DNA from 2 places in the Streptomyces sp. NPDC090022 genome. Region 1 is predicted to be linked to the other one. Evidence: riboswitches for the same ligand, from Rfam matches in the RefSeq annotation. Region 1 holds a riboswitch; the other holds the start of a gene.

What was found. A riboswitch is a leader RNA that binds a small molecule or an ion and turns the genes downstream of it on or off. The one in region 1 is predicted to bind S-adenosylmethionine.
Region 2: another riboswitch for S-adenosylmethionine. It lies ahead of thrC (threonine synthase); the one in region 1 lies ahead of ACIPXB_RS12105 (aminotransferase class V-fold PLP-dependent enzyme).

The regions. Positions count from the first base shown of each region.
Region 1 is NZ_JBIVFN010000004.1:365,448-372,597, forward strand. It holds gene ACIPXB_RS12080 (NlpC/P60 family protein) at 1-979, opposite strand, end outside; gene ACIPXB_RS12085 (NYN domain-containing protein) at 1,225-2,589, opposite strand; gene ACIPXB_RS12090 (hypothetical protein) at 2,635-2,874, opposite strand; gene ACIPXB_RS12095 (rhomboid family intramembrane serine protease) at 3,036-3,737, shown strand; gene ACIPXB_RS12100 (Lrp/AsnC family transcriptional regulator) at 3,734-4,015, shown strand; gene ACIPXB_RS12105 (aminotransferase class V-fold PLP-dependent enzyme) at 4,116-5,507, opposite strand; SAM riboswitch class IV at 5,777-5,893, opposite strand; gene trpD (anthranilate phosphoribosyltransferase) at 5,999-7,063, opposite strand.
Region 2 is NZ_JBIVFN010000017.1:51,036-58,185, forward strand. It holds gene ACIPXB_RS25850 (Uma2 family endonuclease) at 57-629, shown strand; gene groL (chaperonin GroEL) at 716-2,338, opposite strand; gene ACIPXB_RS25860 (cold-shock protein) at 2,684-2,890, opposite strand; gene ACIPXB_RS25865 (MoaD/ThiS family protein) at 3,274-3,552, opposite strand; gene thrC (threonine synthase) at 3,598-4,902, opposite strand; SAM riboswitch class I at 4,896-5,051, opposite strand; gene ACIPXB_RS25875 (glucosyl-3-phosphoglycerate synthase) at 5,217-6,215, shown strand; gene ACIPXB_RS25880 (trehalose-6-phosphate synthase) at 6,359-7,150, shown strand, end outside.

The DNA.
Region 1 (7,150 bases):
ACTTGACGCCGCCGCGCGGGTTGGAGGCGTGCAGCACCGTGCCGTTGCCCGCGTACAGGCCGATGTGGTGCAGGTCGGAGTAGAACAGCACCAGGTCGCCGGGCTGGAGCTCGCTCCTGCCGATCCGCCGGCCGTCGTTGGCCTGGGTGTAGGTGGTGCGCGAGAGGGAGACCCCGGCCTGCTTGTACGCCCACTGGACCAGCCCCGAGCAGTCGAAGGCGTTGGGGCCCTCGTAGCCGGAGATGTACGCGCTGCCGACCTTGGTCTTGGCGGCGGCGAGCGCGGCGGCGGCGCGGCCGCTGCCCTTCTCGTTGCCCAGGTTGACGCGCTCGCCGTCGGCGCGACTGGCGCGGGTCTCCTCGTCCTTGAGCTGCGCGCGCTCCCCGGCGGTCAGGGTGTTGAGGAGCTTCTGGGCCTCGGCGAGCTTGCCCTGGGAGGCCTTCTTCTTCTCGGCGAGCTCCTTGCGGGTGGCGTCGAGGTCGGTGAGCTTGCCGGAGGCCTCCTGGCGCTGCTGCGCGAGGCTGCGCTGCTTGGCCTGGATCTTCTGGACGGCCTCGACCTGCTTCCCGCTCAACTGGTCCAGCGTGGAGGCCTTCTGGAGGTATTCGTCCGGATCGTCCGCGAGCAGGAGGGCGAGGGAGGGGTCGATCCCGCCGGAACGGTACTGCGCGGTGGCCATCGTGCCGAGCCTGCCGCGGACCTCGTTGAGCTCGGCCTGCCCCCGGGCCACCCGGTCCTGGAGCTGGCTGATCTCCTTCTCCAGCTTCTCCTGGCGCTCCTTGGCCCCGTTGGCCTTCTCGGTGGCCTGCTCGGCCTCCTCGTAGAGCTTCTCCACCTGGGCCTTGACCTCGTCCTTGCCGGGCTTGGCCGGGGCGGCGGAGGCGCCGGGGGCGGAGAGCGCGACGGCCGCGGCGGCGGTCGCGGTGAGGACGGTGACGCGCGCGCGGTTCGGCTGCCTGGGTCGACGGTGGGACGCCACGGGGGCGCTCTCCTTCCTCCGGCCGCCGGGGCACACACGGCGGCTCCTCCGCCGGCACCCCGAATGAGTGACCTACCGCACGAAGGTTTGGCCAGACCCTAGTGAGAGCGCCGTGATCACTTCAAACCCTGCGGACAAAAATTCACGCTCCCACCAGCTTCTTTACCTTCAGCGCACGCTGCGTGGCGGCCACTTGACCCTGGGTTCCGCGCGGCCGCCGCCAATTCGGGCATGACGGCCGTGTGTTACGAGACGCGCGAAAGCCGCTTGAGGAGCAAAGCGGACGCCACGGGCCGCGCCCCCGCCTTGGCCACGCCGTCGGCCACCTCGCGGTCGGTGGAGACCACGACCACCGGACGGCCCGGCGGTTCGGCCCGCACCAGCTGGCGGATCAGCTCGTCCGCCGTCACGCCCGGCTTGGAGAACAGCACCCGTACGCCGCGCGGTGGCGCGAGCAGCACCGGGGCCGCCAGCTCCGCGCCGTCGAAGACGCACGTCATCTCGGCGCCGGTCTGCGCGGCCAGCATCGACAGCCCGCCCAGCAGCCGCAGCCGCTGCTTCTCCAGCGGCATCGTGGGGTAGCCGGTCTTGGTGACGTTGTAGCCGTCGACGACCAGGTGCGCCTGCGGCAGCGCCAGCAGCTGGTCCAGCAGCGCCGGATCGGTCTCCGACAGCGCGCGGTTGGCGATGTCCTTGGGCGACATCCGGCCCGGCTCCACCGCGTCCACGGTGTCGGCGGGACGGGTCGAGACCGGCGGCAGGGCCAGCTCCCGGCGCAGCCCCTGGGCTGCGTCGAGCACCGTGTCCAGCAGCAGCCGCAGCCGCATGTCCTCGATGCTGCGCCCCTCGCGGGTGGCCCGGCGCGAGGCCTCCAGTGCCGCCTCGGCCTCCGCCAGCCGGGACTTCAGCCGCCGCGACTCGCTCTCGGCGGCGGCGACCTGTCCGGCGGCCTCCGCCCTGATGCCGTCGGTCTCCGCGGTGACCTTCCGCAGGGCGGCCTCGCCCCGCTTCACGTCGTTCAAGGCGCTGCGGAGCTTGCGCTGAAGCGATTCCGCTTCCTTGCGCACGGCCTCCAGCTCGGTCCGCAGCTGCTCGCCGCCGGTGCGCTGCTGCTCCCGTACGTGGGCCAGCTCCTCGCGCAGCCGCTCCAGCTCGCGCTGGGTCTCCTCGCCCACCCGCTCGGCGTCGGCGCGCTGTGCCTCCTCGCCCGCGGCGGCCACCAGCTTGACCCAGCCGACCGGCCGCAGGACGTACGCGGCGGCCGCCACGTCGAGCGGGTCCGCGGCGGCCGGCGGCGCACCGGTCTCCAGGGCCCCGGTGAGGTCGGGCTGGGCCTCGCGGAGCTTCTCGGCGACGCGCGAACGGAAGACGGCGTCCGTCTCCACGGCGGCGGCCATGGCGTTCCCGGCGAACTTGGCCCGCCGGGTGGGCGTGAACCGGGCGTACTGGCGCAGCTGCGACGGCAGATCGGCGACGGTCAGCCCGCCGAACGCGTCCGAGACGAGCGCGACGACCCGGCGCCGTACGCCTTCGGGCAGCGGGCGGTCGAGCACCTCGGCGGCGTCGCCGGCCGCGTCGGCCGGCTCAGCGCCGCTTGCTGGCTCCACGATCCGTCACCCCTACCGTCAGCTTCTTACCTTCGGGCGCCGGCTCCGTCAGGAGTCCGCGCCCGGCCTGTCCACGAGTTCGATCCGGTCCACCGCGTCGCACCAGCGGCAGCGCACCGATTCGATGGTCTCATTGACCACCTCGCACTCCTCGACCTTGGCCTCCCCGGCGAGGTCCAGGTGGACGTACTCGACGACCTTCGACGAACGGGTGACGTCGAACCGTGTGAGGTTGCCGCACAAGGTGCAGCGCCACCGGGTGGTGGCGGTCGGCAGGGGAACCGTCATCGGCCGTCCTCACTCCTTCGTCGCTCGTTCAATTAAAACCTCGATGGTGCGGCAGCACGTAACCCTACGGCCTGCGGGCATGGCGGGTGGGGCCCCTCCCGGATCCGGGACGGCGGCGAGGCGAGCTGACCGCCTCCGCCCGGTGCGCCATGCTCTGTCCCATGATCGTAAGACCCGCCGGCGTCACCGTGACCCACGTGCTGATCGCCGCCTGCTGCGTGGTCTTCCTCCTCGGACCGGCCTCGGGCCTGAACCCCTCCTACGGGACCGGCGAGCAGCTCCTGGCCTCGGGCACGGCGTACTTCCGCCACTGGGGGGTGGTCCCGGCCGAGCTCTTCCCGCCCGAGGCGCGGACCCTGCTCACCCCGCTGACCGCCCTGTTCGTCCACGGCAGCTGGCTGCACCTGCTGGGCAACATGCTCTTCCTCTACGTCTTCGGCACGATGGCGGAGGAGCGGATGGGCCGGACGGTCTTCCTCGGCTTCTACGTGGTCACCGGCTACCTCGCGCTGGTGGCGTACGCGGCCGCGCACGCCGCCTCCCCGGAGACGCTGGTGGGCGCCTCGGGTGCGATCTCGGCGGTGCTCGGCGCCTTCCTCTGCCTCTTCCCGCGTGCCCGGGTGACGACGCTGTTCCCGTTCCTGCTGTTCCTGCCGCTGCGCTTCCCGGCGTGGCTCGTGCTGCTGGCCTGGTTCGCCCTGCAGTGGCTGGCGGCGCACCGCGCGGGCAGCGGGCCGGGCGTGGCGTACCTGGCGCACGTGGTGGGGTTCTCGCTGGGATTCCTGGGGGCGTGGGCGCGCTACCGGCGTACGACTAGAGTGAAGCGACCAGCGACGGCCACCGAGGGAGACAGCCAGCCGTGATCACCGCGATCGTGCTCATCAAGACCAGCGTGGACCGCATCCCCGAGATCGCCGAGTCGATCGCCGCGCTGGACAGCGTCAGCGAGGTCTACTCCGTCACCGGTACGTACGACCTGATCGCCCTCGTGCGCGTGGCCCGCCACGAGAACCTGGCGGACATCATCCCGGGCCGCATCAGCAAGATCCCGGGCGTGGAGGCCACCGACACGCACGTGGCGTTCCGTACGTACTCCCAGCACGACCTGGAAGCGGCGTTCGCGATCGGCCTCGACGCGTAGCCCCTGGCCGGGGCGGGCCCGGTCGGGACGGTCAGAGCCCCGGCAGCCCCTCCCCCGGCCGGGACAGCAGTCCCGGCCGGCCCGTTGCCCGGACGGTGTGTCACACGGCCGGGACGCAGCGGCCCTCCTGGGTCCGGTACTGCCACTTGGCGCCATGCGTGACCAGTTCCTTCACCGCGCCCACGAACCGCTCCACGTGCTCGTCCGGGGTGCCCGCGCCGAAGCTGACGCGGATGGCGTTCAGCGACCTCCCGTCCGGGGCCGCCTCCGGGGCGCCGCACTCGCCCGGCTCCTGCGGGGCGCCGCCCAGCAGCGTGCGCACCAGCGGGTGGGCGCAGAAGAGGCCGTCGCGGACGCCGATGCCGTACTCGGCGGAGAGCGCGGCGGCGAAGTGCGAGCTGTTCCAGCCGTCCACCACGAAGGAGATGACGCCGACCCGCGGCGCGTCGTCACCGAACAGGGACAGCACACGGACCTCGGGCACCTCGGCCAGCCCGGCGCGAACCGCGGCGATCAGCCGCTCCTCGCGGGCGACGAGCGCGTCGAAGCCGGCCTCGGTGAGCGCCTTGCAGGCGGAGGCGATGGAGTAGACGCCGATGACGTTGGGCGAACCGGCCTCGTGGCGGGCCGCGGTGGTGTGCCACTCCACGTCGACCCCGCCGTCCGTACGGCGCGAGACCGTGCGCGAGGCGCCGCCGCCGGCCAGGTACGGCTCGGCCTGCTGGAGCCAGTCGGCGCGGCCGGCCAGGACGCCGGAGCCGAAGGGCGCGTACAGCTTGTGCCCGGAGAACGCGACCCAGTCCACGTCCAGTTCGGTCACCGAGACCGGGTGGTGCGGGGCGAGCTGGGCGGCGTCCAGGACGATCCGCGCGCCGTGGGCGTGCGCCGCGGCGGCGAGTTCCTTGACCGGCCACAGTTCACCGGTGACATTGCTGGCACCGGTGACACAGACCAGCGCGGGGCCGTAGGGGGCGCGGGCGGCCAGCGCCCGCTCCAGGGTCTCGACGGCCTGCGCCGGGGTCCGCGGGGCGTCGAGGTACGTGACCTGCGCGTCGCCCCACGGCAGCAGGGAGGCGTGGTGCTCGGTCTCGAAGACGAAGACCCGGCAGTCCGCGGGGAGCGCCCGCGCCAGGAGGTTCAGCGAGTCCGTGGTGGACCGGGTGAAGACCACCTGGTCGGTGGGGCGGCAGCCGAGGAACTCGGCGACGGTGGCGCGGCTGGCCTCGAACAGGTCGGTGGACAGCTGCGAGAGGTAGCCGGCCCCCCGGTGCACGCTGCCGTAGTACGGGGCGTAGCCGGCGACGTCGTCCCAGACCCGCTGGAGGGCGGGGGCGCTGGCGGCGTAGTCGAGCGCGGCGTACGTGACCTCGCCCCCGGTGACGAGCGGCACGGTGACGTCCCGGCCGAGGACGGGCAGCGGCTCGGCACAGCCGGTGCCGGCGGTGACGTGGGTGGCGTGGGTGGCGTGGGTGGCGTGGGCGGCAGCGGACATGGCGGAATCTCCCGGCGGCAGGGCTGAATGGCTTCGGCGGATCGCCCGTACGCGGGTACGGCGCGGGGCCGTCCGGGGTACGGGATGCCTCGGAGCGCGGGGGGGGCGTCGAGCCGGTACGTCCGTACACCGGTACGTGAGCACGTGAGTACGCGGGTACGCCGAAGTGGCCCGGATCCGAGGGGGGAAGAAGGGGCGTGAGTCGCCCTATCGCATTCGCTTGCTCACGGAAAACGCTCCTCGAGAGACCAGGACCCCTGGTGTCGAGGGATCCGCGCTTGCCGCAGGCCCTGCTGCCTGCGACCTGGTCATCACCCGGGGCACCCCGCCACGGAAGGAGGGTTGCCGGACAGCGAGCCGGGGCCTTGACGCTGTCACTCGTGACCTGGTGAGCATCCTGCCATACGCACGCGGAACGGCAAGACCCCGGTCCGCATGCTGGACCGGGGCCACCCGTTTCGAGCCGTCGCGCCGTCACACCCTCCGGGGGGCTACGCGTTGCTGACGTTCACCCAGCGCTCCAGGACCGCCCTGGCCGCGCCCGAGTCCACCGACTCGGCCGCCCGCTCGATACCGGCCCGCAGCTGCTCCTCCAGGGTGCCCGGGCCCGGGTCCAGGGCCACCAGGGCCGCCGCCGAGTTCAGCAGCACCGCGTCGCGCACCGGGCCCGTCTCGCCGGCCAGCAGCCGGCGGGCCACGTCCGCGTTGTACGAGGGGTCCCCGCCGGCCAGGGCGGAGACGTCGACCAGGGAGATGCCCACGTCACGCGGGTCGAAGGACTGCTCGGTGACCTTGCCGTCGCGGACCCACCACACCCGCGAGGTCGCCGTCGTGGTCAGCTCGTCCAGGCCGTCGTCGCCGCGGAAGACCAGCGCCGAGGAGCCGCGCTCGGCCAGCACGCCCGCGACGATCGGCGCCATCCGGGGGTCGGCGACACCCGTCGCCTGGGAGCGCACCTTGGCCGGATTCGTCAGCGGGCCCAGGACGTTGAACGTGGTGCGGATGCCCAGCTCCCGGCGGGCGGCGGCCACGTGCCGCAGGGCCGGGTGGAACTTCACGGCGAAGCACATGGTGATGCCCGCCTCCTCGGCGACCGCCGCGACCCGCTGGGGGGACAGGTCCAGGTTGACGCCGAGCTTCTCCAGCACGTCCGAGGCCCCGCTCGACGAGGAGGCGGCCCGGTTGCCGTGCTTGACCACCTTGGCGCCCGTACCCGCGACCACGACGGCCGACATCGTCGAGATGTTGACGGTCTTCGCGCCGTCACCGCCGGTGCCGACGATGTCCACCGTCCGGCCCGGCACCTCGATGAGATTGGCGTGTTCGTACATGGTGCGCACGAGACCGTTGATCTCGTCCACCGTCTCCCCCTTGGCCCGCAGGGCCACCAGGAAACCGGCGATCTGGGCGTCCGTCGCCTCACCCCGCATGATCTTGTCCATCGCCCAGGCCGTGTCGTCCACGGCCAGGTTCCGGCCGGAGAGCAGCGCGTCCAGGAGGCCCGGCCAGGAACGGGCCGCCACGCTGTCGCCGCCTGCCGGGGTCACAACGTTCATGGTCCGCTCCAGGGTCCACAGATGCCGATGGGAAGGATCCCAGCCTATCCAGCTCCACGGACGGCGAAGAGCCCCGTCCAGACACTG
Region 2 (7,150 bases), on a different contig from region 1:
GGAGTGAGCACGGGTTCACGCACAGCACGTTCACGCGGAGGACAACGGTGGCGATCATGATCGAACGGCCCACACCGATAGAGCAGGCGGCACCGCCGACGTTCGAGACGCTCCTGCGCACGGTCGAGGAGATGGATACGCCAGACGGCTTCAAGGCCGAGCTCATCCGGGGGAAGATCATCGTGTCACCGTGGTCCATGCGGCGTTACTACCTGCCCATGACGGCGCTGCGCGAGCAGCTCCAGGCCCACGCCCCCGAGGGGCACGTCGCGGACATCGGTCCGTTCCTCTTCGAGTTCCCCGCAGCCGGGCGCGCCTACGGCCCCGATCTCTATGTGGTCGAGAAGGCCAACTTCGAAGGTGACGGGCGGCATCTGGACGGGGCCGCGCTCTCCCTGGTGGCCGAGTTCACGTCCATCTCCACCAGGGACGCGGACTGGACCGAGAAGCTCGACGTCTACGGCTCGCTCGTCCCTGTCCACCTGGTCGTCGACATGCAGGGCTCGGAGATCACCTGCTTCGCCGATCCTTCGCCGCACGGGTACCAGTCGCGCAAGACGGTGCCCTTCGGCAAGCCGCTCGGCGTGCCGGAGCCGTTCGGCTTCGACATCGACACCTCCGGCTTCTAGCGCCCGGCGAACGCGCCCGAGGGCGGCACCCCCCTGATGGGGAGTGCCGCCCTCGGTCGGAGAACAGCCGATCAGCGCGGGGCCGATCAGAAGTCCATGTCACCGCCCGGCATGCCGCCCGGAGCACCGGCCGCGGCCTTCTCCGGCTTGTCGGCGATGACGGCCTCGGTGGTGAGGAAGAGCGCGGCGATCGACGCGGCGTTCTGCAGCGCGGAGCGCGTGACCTTCGCCGGGTCGATGATGCCCTCGGCGATCATGTCCACGTACTCGCCGGTCGCGGCGTTCAGGCCCCAGCCCACGGTCAGGTTGCGGACCTTCTCCACGACGACGCCGCCCTCGAGACCACCGTTGACGGCGATCTGCTTGAGCGGGGCCTCCAGGGCGAGCTTCACGGCGTTGGCGCCGGTCGCCTCGTCACCCGAGAGCTCCAGCTTCTCGAAGACCGCGGAGGCCTGGAGCAGGGCCACGCCACCACCGGCGACGATGCCCTCCTCGACGGCCGCCTTCGCGTTGCGCACGGCGTCCTCGATGCGGTGCTTGCGCTCCTTGAGCTCGACCTCGGTCGCGGCACCGGCCTTGATGACGGCGACGCCACCGGCGAGCTTCGCCAGGCGCTCCTGGAGCTTCTCGCGGTCGTAGTCCGAGTCGGAGTTCTCGATCTCGGCGCGGATCTGGTTGACGCGGCCCTGAACCTGGTCGCTGTCACCGGCACCGTCGACGATCGTGGTCTCGTCCTTGGTGATGACGACCTTGCGAGCGCGGCCGAGCAGGTCCAGGCCCGCGTTCTCGAGCTTGAGGCCGACCTCCTCGGAGATGACCGTGCCACCGGTGAGGATGGCGATGTCGCCCAGCATGGCCTTGCGGCGGTCGCCGAAGCCCGGGGCCTTGACGGCGACGGACTTGAAGGTGCCGCGGATCTTGTTGACGACCAGGGTCGACAGGGCCTCGCCCTCGACGTCCTCGGCGATGATCAGCAGCGGCTTGCCGGACTGCATGACCTTCTCCAGCAGCGGAAGGAGGTCCTTCACGTTGCTGACCTTGGAGTTGACGATCAGGATGTACGGGTCGTCGAGCGACGCCTCCATACGCTCCATGTCGGTGGCGAAGTACGCCGAGATGTAGCCCTTGTCGAAGCGCATGCCCTCGGTGAGCTCCAGCTCCAGACCGAAGGTCTGGGACTCCTCGACGGTGATGACGCCTTCCTTGCCGACCTTGTCCATGGCCTCGGCGATGAGCTCGCCGATCTGGGTGTCGGCGGCGGAGATGGAGGCCGTGGAAGCGATCTGCTCCTTGGTCTCGACATCCTTCGCCTGCTCCAGCAGGGCGCCGGAGACGGCCTCGACGGCCTTCTCGATGCCGCGCTTCAGAGCCATCGGGTTGGCGCCGGCGGCCACGTTGCGCAGGCCCTCGCGGACGAGCGCCTGGGCCAGGACGGTCGCGGTGGTCGTACCGTCACCGGCGACGTCGTCCGTCTTCTTGGCGACTTCCTTGACCAGCTCGGCGCCGATCTTCTCGTACGGGTCCTCCAGCTCGATCTCCTTGGCGATGGACACACCATCGTTGGTGATCGTGGGGGCGCCCCACTTCTTCTCAAGGACGACGTTGCGGCCCTTGGGGCCAAGGGTGACCTTGACGGCGTCGGCGAGCTGGTTCATGCCGCGCTCGAGACCGCGCCGGGCCTCCTCGTCGAACGCGATGATCTTGGCCATGTGAAGTGGTCCTCCCGGACGGATGGGGTCTCCCCTGCTCGAACGCAGTTGAGAGCTTGGGGAAGGATTGCCTTCGGACCGTGTGGCGCCCGCGACGGACGGCCTGCCTGCCCCGCGGTTCCTTCCCGCCGGGCCTGCGGGCCTCACCGACCCGGTCCTCGTCTTTATCACTCTCCCCCGGAGAGTGCTAACGCCAATGATTAGCACTCGCCCCCCTCGAGTGCAAGCGGCTCCCGGGAAACGGACCCGGCCGCCCCGGCGGTGCCCGGGCATGCGAAGGGCCCGCACCCCCCTCCGGGATGCGGGCCCCTCGTACGTTGCCGGTGGTGGTCGATCGCGCCGGGACTAGCCGATGGCGAGCTTGACCATGTCCGCCTGCGGACCCTTCTGGCCCTGCGAGATCTCGAACTCGACCCGCTGACCCTCTTCAAGGGTGCGGTACCCGTCCATCTGGATCGCGCTGTAGTGGACGAACACATCCGCACCACCGTCGACCGCGATGAAGCCGTAGCCCTTCTCCGCGTTGAACCACTTGACGGTGCCCTGAGCCATGCCTAACTCCCCTATTACTGGCCCTTGCGCAGGACCGCACTTCGCGGTCCCGGGTCAGAACTTGCGCCGGAACGCCTCGACCGCGGCTGAATGTATCTGCACCAGTGCTGTCTGCAACAGGTCATTCCGACGAGAATTCTGGACACGCGGATACGCTGAAATCCAGTGAAAAGTTGGCATATTCCAGGGCAACTCGGACCCGGCATATCGCGCCAAAGCCCCATACCGCGCGCGCACATTGACCCAATGTCGACCATGCCGCGGCGCCGCCATATGCGGCGGGCAAGAACAGGGCGTGGGACTTCCCCAACTCTACCGCGCCCAAGCAAGCAGAATTGCCCCCTCCGCTTTTGCGGAAGGGGCAATTCAGATGCTTGCGCGTGTCAGCAGCCGCCGGCCACCGCGGGGATGATCGAAACGCCCGCGCCGTCCGGCGTCGCCGTCTGCAGACCGCCCTCGAAGCGCACGTCGTCGTCGTTGACGTAGACATTCACGAACCGGCGCAGTTTGCCCTGGTCGTCCAGGACGCGCGCGGCGATGCCCGGGTGGTTCTTCTCCAGGGACTCGATGACCTCGGCCAGGGTCGTGCCCTCGGCGGGGACCTCGGCCCGGCCGCCGGTGTACGTGCGCAGGATGGTGGGGATACGGACGTTGACGCTCATGGCGCTACCGCCTTTCCGTGGTGCAGGAGAGAGAGGAGAGGGGGATCAGGCCAGGCCGGCGGCGCGGAACGCGTCCAGGCTCGGGCGGATGGTGGCGGTCTGGCCGCTGTCGGCGGCGACCGCCTCCAGGGTCTTGAGGCCGTCACCGGTGTTCAGGATCACGGTGGTCAACGACGGGTCCAGGACACCGTTCTCGATGAGCTTCTTCGTCACGCCGACGGTCACTCCGCCGGCGGTCTCCGCGAAGATGCCCTCGGCCCGCGCGAGGATCTTGATGGCCTCGACCACCTGCTCGTCGGTGACGTCCTCGACGAAGCCGCCGGTGCGGCGCGCGATGTCCAGGACGTAGGGGCCGTCGGCCGGGTTGCCGATGGCCAGCGACTTGGCGATGGTGTTCGGCTTCTGCGGGCGGACCACGTCCTGGCCGGCCTTGAAGGCAGTGGACACCGGGGAGCAGCCCTCGGCCTGGGCGCCGAAGATCTTGTACGGCTTGTCCTCGACCAGGCCCAGCTTGATGAGCTCCTGCAGCCCCTTGTCGATCTTCGTCAGCTGCGAGCCGGACGCGATCGGGACGACGATCTGGTCGGGCAGCCGCCAGCCGAGCTGCTCGCAGATCTCGTACGCGAGGGTCTTGGAGCCCTCGCCGTAGTACGGCCGCAGGTTGACGTTGACGAAGCCCCAGCCCTCGCCCAGCGGGTCGCCGATGAGCTCGGAGCAGAAGCGGTTGACGTCGTCGTAGTTGCCCTCGATGCCGACCAGGTCACCGCCGTAGACCCCGGCCATGACGACCTTGCCCTGCTCCAGGTCGTGCGGGATGAACACGCAGGAGCGGAAACCGGCGCGGGCGGCGGCGGCGCCGACGGCGCCGGCCAGGTTGCCGGTGGAGGAGCAGGACAGGGTGGTGAAGCCGAAGGCGCGGGCGGCCTCGACGGCGATGGCCACGACACGGTCCTTGAAGGAGTGCGTCGGGTTGCCGGAGTCGTCCTTGACGTAGAGCTTGCCGGTGACGCCGAGCTCCTTGGCCAGGTTCTCGGCGTCGACGAGCTTGGTGAAGCCGGGGTTCAGGCTGGGCTTGCCGGCCACGTCGGCGGGGACGGGCAGCAGCGGCGCGTAACGCCAGATGTTGTTCGGGCCCGCCTCGATCGCGGCGCGCAGCGCCTCGGGGTCACCGGCCGGGAGCTCGTAGGCCACTTCCAGCGGACCGAAGCACTCGGCACAGGCGAAAATGGGGCCGAGCTCGAAACGGGTACCGCATTCGCGACAGGAGAGCGCGGTCGCGGGACCGAGGTCGACGGTGGTGGTGGTTCCGGCGGTCTGTGCAGCCATGACGGCGAGGCCCTTTCTCCTCATCTTCCTCGTGACGCACTTCGCCACGAGACGGATTTGGCACCTTCCCTAGCCGGGGACCTCGCTGCGTGTTGCGTACGCAGTCGCGAGAACCGACTGGAGGGTTGCCGGGGCTTCAACGGGCCGTTTCCCTCTGCCCCTCTGGATGAGCGGTATGGCACCGGGCGTCGCGCTCCTAGGCGCGGGTCCGGGCGTTTGTGCACGAGGGCCCCCGACGTGCGAGGGTCCTTCGCGTTGTTCAAGACTGTAACTGAAGGGTCGGGCCGTTGAGACAGCCGTCCGATCCGCGAGATGGATCACACCGGGGAGTGCTGAAGGTGCTGGAAGAGGTGGAGCGCTGGCTGGCCGACCGCTCCTGGGCCGCCGCCGACCGACCGCTCGACCAGCTGGTTTCCGCGAAACGGGCAGCCGGGACGACGGTCAGCGTGGTGCTGCCCGCGCTGGACGAGGAGGCCACGGTCGGGGCGATCGTGGAGACGATCCGGCGGGACCTCATCGAGGCACTGCCCTTCCCTCTGGTGGACGAGCTGGTGGTGGTCGACTCGGGCTCGAGCGACGGCACCGCGAAGGTGGCCGCCGCGGCCGGCGCCCGGGTGGTGCACCGCGACGCGATACTGCCGCGGATCCCGGCGCTGCCGGGCAAGGGCGAGGTGCTGTGGCGCTCGCTGCTGGTGACGAGCGGCGACATCGTCTGCTTCGTCGACGCCGACCTGCGCGACTTCTCGTCGGTGTTCGTGTCGGGGATCGTGGGCCCGCTGCTGACCGAGCCGGACGTGCAGTTCGTCAAGGCGATGTACGACCGCCCGCTCGGCGCGGGACCCGGCACGACCCCCGGCCGGGGCGAGCAGGGCGGCCGGGTGACCGAGCTGGTCGCGCGCCCGCTGCTGAACCTGCACTGGCCGCGGCTGGCCGGCTTCGTCCAGCCGCTGGGCGGCGAGTACGCCGTGCGCCGCTCCCTGCTGGAGCGGCTGCCCTTCCCCGTCGGCTACGGCGTGGAGCTGGGCCTGCTGGTCGACGCCCTGCACACGGTGGGCCTGGACGCCCTGGCCCAGGTGGACGTGGGCGTACGGCTGCACCGGCACCAGGACGGCCTGGCGCTGGGCCGGATGGCGGCCGCGATCTACCGCACGGCGCAGCTGCGGCTCTCGCCCGGGCACTCCCCCGGCCAGCGCCGGGGGTACCCCGCCGTACGGCCGGAGCTGACGCAGTTCGAGCGCGGACCGGAGGGCTTCGTACCGCACACGTACCCGGTGGACACGCAGGAGCGGCCGCCGATGCTCGACATCGAGGAGTACGCGCCGCACCGCGTGGCGTGAGCGCGGGCGACGTCGCGGACCCCCCTGACCCCCGTGACCCCCCTGACCCCGCGGCCGACCGGCCGGGAGTGGCGTTGGTCTCGCCGCGGCGCGGGCTGCGGTACGGACGTTTGAGCGGGAGCGGCCCCGGCTAGGTTGGCCGCATGGCTTCCCAGGTACTCGTCGCCGCCAACCGCGGCCCGCTCACGTACGCCCTCGCCCCCGACGGCACCCTCGACGCCCGGCGCGGCGGCGGCGGTCTCGTCTCCGGTCTCTCCGCCGCCCTCGCGGAGCAGCCGGAGGCGCTGTGGATCTGCGCGGCCCTCTCCGACGCCGACCGCGAGGCGGTCCGCCGGGGCGTTTCCGAACCAGGCGTCCGGATGCTGGACATCGATCCCGCCGTCTACCACGACGCGTACAACGGCATCGCGAACTCGGTGCTGTGGTTCACCCACCACGGCCTGTTCGACATCCCGCGCGAGCCGGTCTTCGACACCGCCTTCCGGCACCGGTGGGACTCCTACGTCGCCTACAACCGGGCCTTCGCCGAGGCGCTGGCCGAGGAGGCGGCCGAGGGCGCGGCCGTGCTCGTGCAGGACTACCACCTGGCCCTGGTCCCCAACCAGCTCCGCACCCTGCGCCCCGACCTGCGGATCGGCCACTTCTCGCACACCCCGTGGGCCTCGGCCGACCAGCTGGACATGCTGCCCGACGAGATCCGCGCCGAGCTGCTGTGGGGCATGCTCGGCGCGGACGTCGTCGGTTTCCACACCTGGGGATGGGCGAACCGGTTCCTGGCCGCGTGCCACCTCGACGACGCCACCGGGATCGCCGACCCGCACTTCTCCGCCGGCCCGCAGGAGCGGTACGTCACGCAGGTGCGGCGCTCGGCGCCGCGCCACAAGCGGGCGGACGTGGTGGCGTACCCGCTGGGTGTGGACGGCGAGGACCTGCGG